One region of the Agrobacterium sp. GD03872 genome, then DNA from elsewhere that is predicted to be linked to it. Evidence: riboswitches for the same ligand, from Rfam matches in the RefSeq annotation. Region 1 holds a riboswitch; the other holds the start of a gene.
The links. Region 1 has a riboswitch for S-adenosylmethionine ahead of N5D22_RS06470 (O-succinylhomoserine sulfhydrylase). Riboswitches for the same ligand answer to the same signal wherever they lie in the genome.
Positions count from the first base shown of each region.

Region 2: linked by a shared signal. The riboswitch ahead of metA (homoserine O-succinyltransferase) and the one ahead of N5D22_RS06470 (O-succinylhomoserine sulfhydrylase) in region 1 are both predicted to bind S-adenosylmethionine.

Region 1 is NZ_JAOCCY010000002.1:514,238-518,710, reverse strand. Features, by position in the region: gene N5D22_RS06495 (hypothetical protein) at 1-9, opposite strand, end outside; gene aqpZ (aquaporin Z) at 63-788, opposite strand; gene N5D22_RS06485 (hypothetical protein) at 1,118-1,396, opposite strand; tRNA gene N5D22_RS06480 (tRNA-Gly) at 1,760-1,833, opposite strand; gene N5D22_RS06475 (2'-deoxycytidine 5'-triphosphate deaminase) at 1,890-2,987, opposite strand; SAM riboswitch at 3,061-3,139, shown strand; gene N5D22_RS06470 (O-succinylhomoserine sulfhydrylase) at 3,183-4,367, shown strand.
Region 2 is NZ_JAOCCY010000005.1:183,798-188,270, reverse strand. Features, by position in the region: gene mtgA (monofunctional biosynthetic peptidoglycan transglycosylase) at 1-568, shown strand, start outside; gene N5D22_RS14775 (galactose mutarotase) at 582-1,601, opposite strand; gene metA (homoserine O-succinyltransferase) at 1,743-2,669, opposite strand; SAM riboswitch at 2,754-2,830, opposite strand; gene N5D22_RS14765 (thiamine diphosphokinase) at 2,920-3,573, shown strand; gene N5D22_RS14760 (ABC-F family ATP-binding cassette domain-containing protein) at 3,578-4,473, shown strand, end outside.

The DNA.
Region 1 (4,473 bases):
AAGATCCATGTCATCCTCCTCACTTGTTTCTCCGACCATTCGGAGAAACAAAAGCCTCTTATTCAAGTCTGCGCAGGCTGGGCAGAACCGGCATGGCCGGCCTTCTCTTCCTCGCCGAAAATCTTCCAGATCACGGCGCCAATGGCGCCGCCGAGGATCGGCGCGAGCCAGAACAGCCAAAGCTGCTGCAGCGCCCATCCGCCGACAAACAGGGCCTGCCCCGTCGAGCGGGCCGGATTGACCGATGTGTTGGTGACCGGGATGGAAATCAGATGAATAAGGGTTAAGGCGAGACCAATGGCGATCGGCGCGAAACCAGCCGGAACCCTGCCATGTGTCGACCCGAGAATGACGATCAGGAAAAACGCCGTCAGAATGACCTCGATCAGCAGCGCCGAAACGAGAGAATATCCGCCCGGCGAATGTTCACCATAACCATTGGCTGCAAAACCGCCAATCTCCGCCCCCGCCTTGCCCGTAAGGATGACATAAAGCGCCGCGGCCGCGACAATCGCCCCCAGAACCTGCGCCACGATGTAGGGCAGGAGGTTCGACGCCGGGAATTTACCGGCAACGGAAAGGCCAACGGAAACCGCCGGATTGAAATGCCCGCCCGAAATGCCGCCAACCGCATAGGCCATGGTCAGCACCGTCAGACCGAAAGCGAAGGCCACACCAAGGAAGCCAATGCCGAGCTCAGGAAAGCCGGCGGCAAAAACAGCACTGCCGCAGCCTCCGAACACGAGCCAAAAGGTACCCAGAAATTCCGAAAGAAGCTTGCGACTCATAACACTTCCCCTATGTTACGACTGCATCAACTGTTACGTGCAATTTAATCGTAGTCAAGCAAAATTGTGTACTATTCTTTTATGGTAACGCTCTTACTTCCGAAGCGTTATGCCATCCACAACCCGAACGGCATCGGATGGCCGTCGAACCGAGATTTTTGCAGATATTACACTTCAAATAGCCCAACGCGGTGTTCTGCCGCGTCGTTCCTTCAAAGGTCACATATCACGCCATCAAACCGATAACCCCAAGTAAAAATGCAGACTTAAATTCTAATTTAAAAATATTTCAAGTTATTATAAGATATTCTCCTCGAACAAAATATTATTCACATATAATTTATTATACTTGCGTAAACTATTGCAACCATCTGCAAAGACAAAAATAGAATCGCAGTTGGCATGCAAAATATTACCCTTGATCTGTTTGAAATCTGCTTATCTGAATCCCCTTCATACGACTTCCATTTCGGGTGACTATCAAGCTCAAAGTTCCAGTTGTTGTTTTTATAAAACATAATATCTCGAACTTCTGATATTGCCATAGACACCCAAAAATACGCCGTCACAGATATATAAAATACTCCTAAAATAATATTCTCGATCATAATATCGATCCATACACTAGAAAAAATCAAATATTAAACTCGTCACTATGAATAATACATCATTATTTCTAATATTTTTTGAACATCAATGTTTTGAAGATAGAAATTCTCTTTATAATAAAGTTATCTAATTTATTACTATTTTTGCGTCAGTTGACTCTCAGATGATAAATTGCCCATCCGCAGAAATGGCGAAGCGCTTCTTGTCGCTGGTCTCAACAACTTCAAGCAAAAGTTCGGGTATCAGGGGAATATGGACCTTGCTAGCAGGTCCTCGATATTTACCCACCCTTCAGCGTCAAGCTCAATGCCGATCACATTCGGCTTGTGACGCAATATCCGGCACGTGGATCGCGGCATCGCTGGAGCGGGAGAAGGGAATCGAACCCTCGTATTCAGCTTGGGAAGCTGCTGCTCTACCATTGAGCTACACCCGCGCCGCGCATAAGACATCGGATAGTTCGCAGCGGGTGTCAAGCACCCGCCGGGTTGGTTATTCGGCGCGAAAATGCTTGGAGAGCTTCAGCCCCTGCGCCTGATAATTGGAGCCGAGGCCGGTGCCATAGAGGCCTTCCGGTTTCTGCAACATATGCTCGTAAACCAGCCGACCGACGATCTGGCCGTGTTCGAGGATGAAGGGGACCTCGTGGCTGCGGACTTCGAGCACGGCGCGGCTGCCGGTACCGCCCGCCTGCGCATGGCCGAAGCCGGGATCGAAGAAGCCGGCGTAGTGCACGCGGAATTCGCCCACCAGCGGGTCGAAGGGTGTCATTTCGGCCGCATAGAGCGGCGGAACGTGGACGGCTTCGCGCGAGACGAGAATATAGAATTCATCCGGATCGAGGATCAGTTCGGCGCGGCCGCGCGCATAGAGCGGCTCCCAGAAATCGAGAACGTCGTGCTGGGCCTTCCTGTCGACATCCACCACAGCCGTGTGGTGTTTGCCACGGTAGCCGATCAGGCCGTTTTCGCCGAAACCCTTGAGGTCGATGGAAAGCGCGATGCCGCCGCCGGTCACGTTGGGCGTGTCGCTGGCAACCAGCGTTTCCATCTCGTGCAGCTTCAGCAGTTCACTTTCATTGAGCAGCGAATGGCCGATGCGGAAGCGGATCTGCGACAGGCGCGAGCCGCGTCGCACCACGATGGGGAAGGTGCGCGGGCTGATTTCCAGATAGAGCGGGCCGGCATAACCCGCCGGTATCTTGTCGAATTCCTGCGCGCCGTCAGTCATGACGCGGGTGAAGATATCGAGACGGCCGGTCGAGCTTTTCGGATTGGCCGAGGCCGACATGTCCGCCGGCAGCGCAAGGCTCTCCATCAAGGGAACGATATAGACACAACCGGTTTCCAGCACCGCGCCCTGGGTAAGGTCGATCTCGTGCAGGCTGAGACGATTGAGCTTGTCGATGACGCGGTTTCCGGGGCCGGGCATGAAACTGGCGCGCACGCGATAGGCCTTCGAGCCGAGCCTGAGATCGAGGCTGGCGGGCTGCACCTGATCAGTATCGAGATCGGCCTCGCTCTTCAGCTTGCCGCCCGCAAACAGCGCCTTGATCGCGCCATCCGCCAAAATGCCCGTGGTTCTCGTCATCGTCATCATTCCTTTTTACGGCGACAAAACCAAAAGGAAAGCATTGACGCAAGCCGGTAACGGCAGTATGGCAAGCTTATCCCGTGGTGATTTGGCCGGTCGGCTTGCAGCCACGTTAAACAAGTGGCTAAAAAGACCGGGTGATTGAAACCGGTCTGCTTTTGCGGCCGGTTTTTTTGTTTTGAAGGGGATCACATGAGCAATAAATGGCGCCCGGCAACCCAGCTGGTTCACGGCGGTACGCTACGCTCACCTTACGGTGAAACGTCGGAAGCGATCTATCTGACCCAGGGTTTCGTCTACGAAAACTCCGAAGCCGCCGAAGCGCGCTTCAAGGGCGAAACGGACGGCTTCATCTATGCCCGCTATGCGAGCCCCACCAATGACATGTTCGAAAAGCGCATGTGCCTGCTGGAAGGCGCGGAAGACGCCCGTGCGCTCGCCTCGGGCATGGCCGCCGTCACCGCCGCCATCATGTGCCAGCTGCGCGCTGGCGACCATATCGTTGCGGCCCGCGCCCTCTTCGGCTCCTGCCGCTGGGTGGTCGAAACACTTGCGCCGAAATATGGCATCGAATGCACGCTGATCGACGGACGCGATCTCGGCAACTGGGAAAAGGCGATTCAGCCGAACACCAGACTGTTCTTCCTCGAAAGCCCGACCAACCCGACGCTCGAAGTGGTGGATATTGCCGGCGTGGCGAAGCTCGCCAACCAGATCGGCGCGAAGGTGGTGGTCGACAACGTCTTTGCGACGCCGCTTTTCCAGAAGCCGCTCGAACTCGGCGCCCATATCGTCGTTTATTCGGCCACCAAACATATTGACGGCCAGGGCCGCTGCCTTGGCGGCGTGATCCTTTCCGACAAGAAGTGGATCGAGGAAGAGCTGCAGGATTATTTCCGCCATACTGGCCCGGCCATGTCGCCTTTCAATGCATGGACGCTTCTGAAAGGCATCGAGACCCTGCCGCTGCGCGTCAAACAGCAGACGGCCAATGCTGGCAAAATCGCCGATTTTCTTGCTGATAGCGGCAAGGTCGCCAAGGTCATCTATCCCGGCCGCGCCGATCACCCGCAGGCGGACATTATCGCCCGGCAGATGTCCGGCGGCTCGACGCTGGTGGCGTTCGAACTGAAGGGCGGCAAGGAGGCGGCCTTCAAGCTGCAGAACGCGCTTGAGATCGTGAAGATTTCAAACAATCTCGGCGACGCCAAGAGCCTCATCACCCACCCCGGCACGACGACGCACAAGAACCTCACCGACGAGGCGCGTGCCGAACTCGGCATTTCCGGCGGCACCCTGCGCCTCTCCTGTGGCATCGAGGATACCGACGATCTGCTGGAAGATCTGGCGAAGGGTCTGGCGGCCGTTTCGGCCTGAAAATTCAATCGGCAAATCGCCATGGCCTGACCGCGTGTCGGGCCATGGTTCGTCCGTGCGGCCCGAAAAGGCCGTATCAGGCAACCAATATTTACCTTTCCCGTTA
Region 2 (4,473 bases), on a different contig from region 1:
GCTGATGCTTGCTGATCTGGTCACCCTGCAGGGCTACGACAGGCGCTGGGTGCCGCTTGAGGATATTTCGCCGCGCCTCGTGCAATCCGTGATGATGTCCGAGGACGGGCAATTCTGTTTCCATGGCGGAGTAGACTGGAACCAGATGCAGTCCGTCGTCAGCAATGCACTCGATGGTGCTTCCACCCGTGGCGCCAGCACCATTCCGATGCAGACGGCAAAAAACCTGTTTTTATGGAACGGCCGCTCTTTTCTGCGCAAAGGACTCGAATTGCCGCTGGCGATTGCGGCCGATTTCGTCTGGTCCAAAAAGCGGATGATGGAGATTTATCTCAACGTTGCCGAATGGGGGCCGGGCATTTACGGCATCGAGGCCGCTGCGCAGCATTATTTCAAGGTACCGGCCGCAAAGCTGAGTTCGCGTCAGGCCGCGCTGCTGGCAGTCTCTCTGCCCAATCCCATCGACCGTGTCGCCAGCAAGCCGGGGCGTGGCCTGCAACGGCTGGCCGCCCTTATCGAGCGACGTGCCCGGGCCTCGGGCGCTTATGTCGGTTGCGTGCTGGACTGATCCTTCCAGTCACTCAGCCTTTCTTGAAAATATAATCGGTTTCCTGACGCAGGATTTCACCCGGCCTCAGGACAGCGTGCGGGAAATCGGGATGATTGACGGCATCCGGCCATATCTGCGTTTCCAGGCAGAAGCCGGCAAAGGGACCATAATGGCGGCCATCGAGGCCGGGAACGGGAACGTTCAGCTTGAAGGCCGAATAGAATTGCACGCCGGGTTCCGTGGTGTGAACGTCAAGGGCGATGTCCGAGGCCGGTGAATAGGCGCGGGCGACCTTGCGCTTGGCGCGGCGCTCGGGCGACAGGCAGAAATTATGGTCGTAGAGGACCTGCTCGCCATTCTCCTTGCGCCGCATCGGCGTCGGCCGGCGCAGGTCGAAGACGGTGCCATCGACGGAGCGGATTTCGCCGGTCGGTATCTGCTGCTCGTTCGTCGGCAGGTAAAAGTCGGCGGCGATGCTGATCTCATGGCCGAGTGCGGTATCCGCGCCGTCGAGGTTGAAATAGGAGTGCTGGCAGACATTGGCGATGGTCGGCCTGTCGGTCACCGTTTCATAGACCACCGAAAGCACACCGCCATCGCGGATCGTATAGGTGGCCGTGACCGTGCAATTGCCGGGATAACCGGCGCGGCCATCGGGATCGATGATCTGCAGAACCGCATGGCTTTCGCCATGTTCCATCAGCATCCAGTTGCGCTTGCCCATGCCGTCGCTGCCGCCATGCAGATGGGTGACGCCTTTTTCGTTGAGCTCCAGCTGGTATTCGTGTCCGTCGATGGAGAACCGGCCGTTGCCGACACGGTTGGCGTTGCGGCCGGGGGTGGCGCCGAAATAGGAGGAATATTTGTAATCCTCGAATTTATCGAAGCCGAGCACCAGCGGCGGTTGATGGCCCTCAAGGCGCAGATCCTGAATGACGGCGCCCCAGGTGATGACTTTCGCCGTCAAACCGCCTTTGGAGATGGTGACGCGTTCGACCTTTTCGCCGGTTGCCGTGAAACCGAAATTCTCCCGTGCCGCACCGTCGCTCATCTCATCATTCTCCCTGGTGTCGTGAATTGCCGGGCGGACGTTGCGTCATTTTCCGGCAATTCGCAATCCCGCAATTCAAAGCATGTCTCCCGAAAATGTCCCGCGGTTTGTGGGGCAAAGACATGCTTAAGACAACGCGCTTTACGCGGCCAGTTGCCCGATGGATTCGAGGTCGTAGGGCGTCGTCTGGTATATCTCGTTGATCCAGTTTCCGAAGAACAGGTGGGCGTGGCTGCGCCAGCGGTTGAGCGGGGCAAGTTCCGGGTCGTTATGGGGAAAATAATCATGCGGCAGCTTGATCGGCACGCCGGCATGCACGTCGCGAAAATATTCGTCGGAAAGCGAGGTCGAATCATATTCGACATGGTTGAACATATAGAGCCGGTTGCCAGCCTTCTCATGCACCAGGCACACGCCCATTTCCTCTGATTCCATCAGGATTTCGAGTTCGGGACGTTTTTCGATATCGGCGCGGCGCACTTCCGTCCAGCGTGAGACGGGAACCTGGAAATCGTCCGAAAAGCCGTTGAGATAGATCGACGAAGGGCAGAGATTGCGGTGGCGATAGACACCGAACGCCTTTTCCTTCAGTTCGTATTTCGGCACCCCGTGGAAGTGGTAGATGGCGGCCATCGCGCCCCAGCAGACGTTCAATGTCGAATGGACGTTGGTTTGCGTCCACTCGAAAATCTTCTGCATCTCGTTCCAGTAGGTCACGTCCTCATAGTCCAGCAATTCGATGGGCGCGCCGGTGATGATGAAACCGTCGAACTTGCGGTGGCGCACTTCCTCCCAGGTCTCATAGAAGGAGAGCAGATGTTCTTCCGGCGTGTTCTTGGCGCGGTGGCCGCCGATGCGGATGAGCGACAATTCCACCTGCAGCGGTGAAGCGCCAACGAGGCGCGCCATCTGGATTTCCGTCTTGATCTTGTTCGGCATGAGGTTGAGAAGCCCGATCTGGAGCGGGCGGATATCCTGCCGGATAGCAGCCGTTTCGGTCATGACCCGCACACCCTCATGAACGAGGGTCTCAAAGGCGGGAAGCGTATCGGGAATCTTGATCGGCATGTCGAACTCTCTTTTCCGGATCACGTAAAGAACGTTGCGAAAACAAAAAAAACCGGCAGCGAAATCGCGGCCGGTCCCAGGAAATTGCCTTTTTCCTCGACCCTTTAGCGACTTCTTTAAAGTGGCTGCAAGCCGGTCGGCAAATCACCACTGAGGCGTTTCATAATCCCGAAGCCGGCGAAAATCAATATAGGCCGATTTCATCGGCTTTCGGCTTTCCATTTTTGGCCGAGGTGCGATAAGGCAGGGCATGGATAAAGAGCGCTTCACCATTCTTCTTGGCGGCGATGTCACGGTGACCGATCGTCTGAAGGCAGCGGTCGCGAACAGCCGCGTGATCGCGGCCGATGGCGGCATGCGCCATGCAGCGCCGCTCGGTCTCAGGCCGGAGCTTTGGGTGGGGGATTTCGATTCCGCCAGCGAAGAGCTGCTCAACGCCTGGCCCGATGTGACGCGGCAACCCTATCCAGCAGCAAAGGCCGTGACGGACGGTGAAATCGCTGTCTCGGAGGCTCTTTCCCGCGGCGCGCATACGCTGATATTGGTGGGTGCTCTCGGCGGGGCTCGAAGCGACCATGCGCTTCAGCACCTGCTTTATGCGGTGGCGCTTGCGGAACGCGGTCTCGATATAACGCTGACCTCCGGTGAAGAGGAAGCGCAGCCGCTGCTTCCCGGCTCACTCAATGTCGACCTGCCGGCTGGCTCGCTGTTTTCGGTTGCCGGGTTCACCGCCCTTGAGGGGCTCGATATCGGCAATGTGCGTTATCCGCTCAAGGATTTCGCGCTTGCTTTCGGCTCCTCCCGCACTATTTCCAATGTCGTGAATGGCGGCCCCGTGCATTTCTCGCTGAAAAGCGGAAAAGCCATCGTGCTCGCCCGCCCCTATGATCTGACCGGAGCCTGACGCCTTGGCACCCCCAATTTTGAAACTCGATGACATCAAGCTGACCTTCGGCGTGACCCCGCTGCTCGATGGAGCCAATCTCCAGGTGGAGCCGGGCGACCGCATCTGTCTCGTCGGGCGCAACGGTTCGGGCAAGTCGACGCTGATGAAGATCGCCGCCGGTCTCGTCGAGGCGCAGTCGGGCGAGGTTTTCCGTCATCCCGCCGCCACCATCCGTTATCTGGAACAGGCGCCGGATTTTGCCGGTTACGACACGGTTCAGGCCTATGCCGAGGCGGGGCTGGGGCCGGGTGACGATCCCTATCGTGTCACCTATCTTCTCGAGCACCTCGGGCTGACGGGACAGGAAAATCCGGTGAGCCTTTCCGGCGGTGAAGCGCGCCGCGCGGCCCTTGCCCGCGTGATGGCGCCGGAGCCCGATATTCTGATGCTGGACGAACCGACCAACCATCTGGATCTGCCCACCATCGAATGGCTTGAAAGCGAGCTGCAGCAGACGCGCAGCGCACTGGTGCTGATTTCGCACGACCGGCGTTTTCTCGAAAAGGTCTCGACCTCGACCGTATGGCTGGATCGTGGCCAGTCGCGCCGTCTCAATCGCGGTTTTGCCCATTTCGAGGAATGGCGAGACAAGGTGCTGGAAGAGGAAGAGCTGGAGCAGCACAAGCTCGGCAAGGCCATCGAGCGCGAAGAACACTGGATGCGTTATGGCGTGACCGCAAGACGCAAGCGCAACATGCGCCGCGTCGGCGAGCTTCAGGCCATGCGTGCGGAATATCGCGGCCATAAGGGGCCGCAGGGTACGGTGCAGGCGACCGCCACCGAAGGGCGGGAATCCGGCAAGCTGGTCATCGAGGCCGATGCCATCACCAAGTCTTATGGCGAGCGCGTGATCGTCGC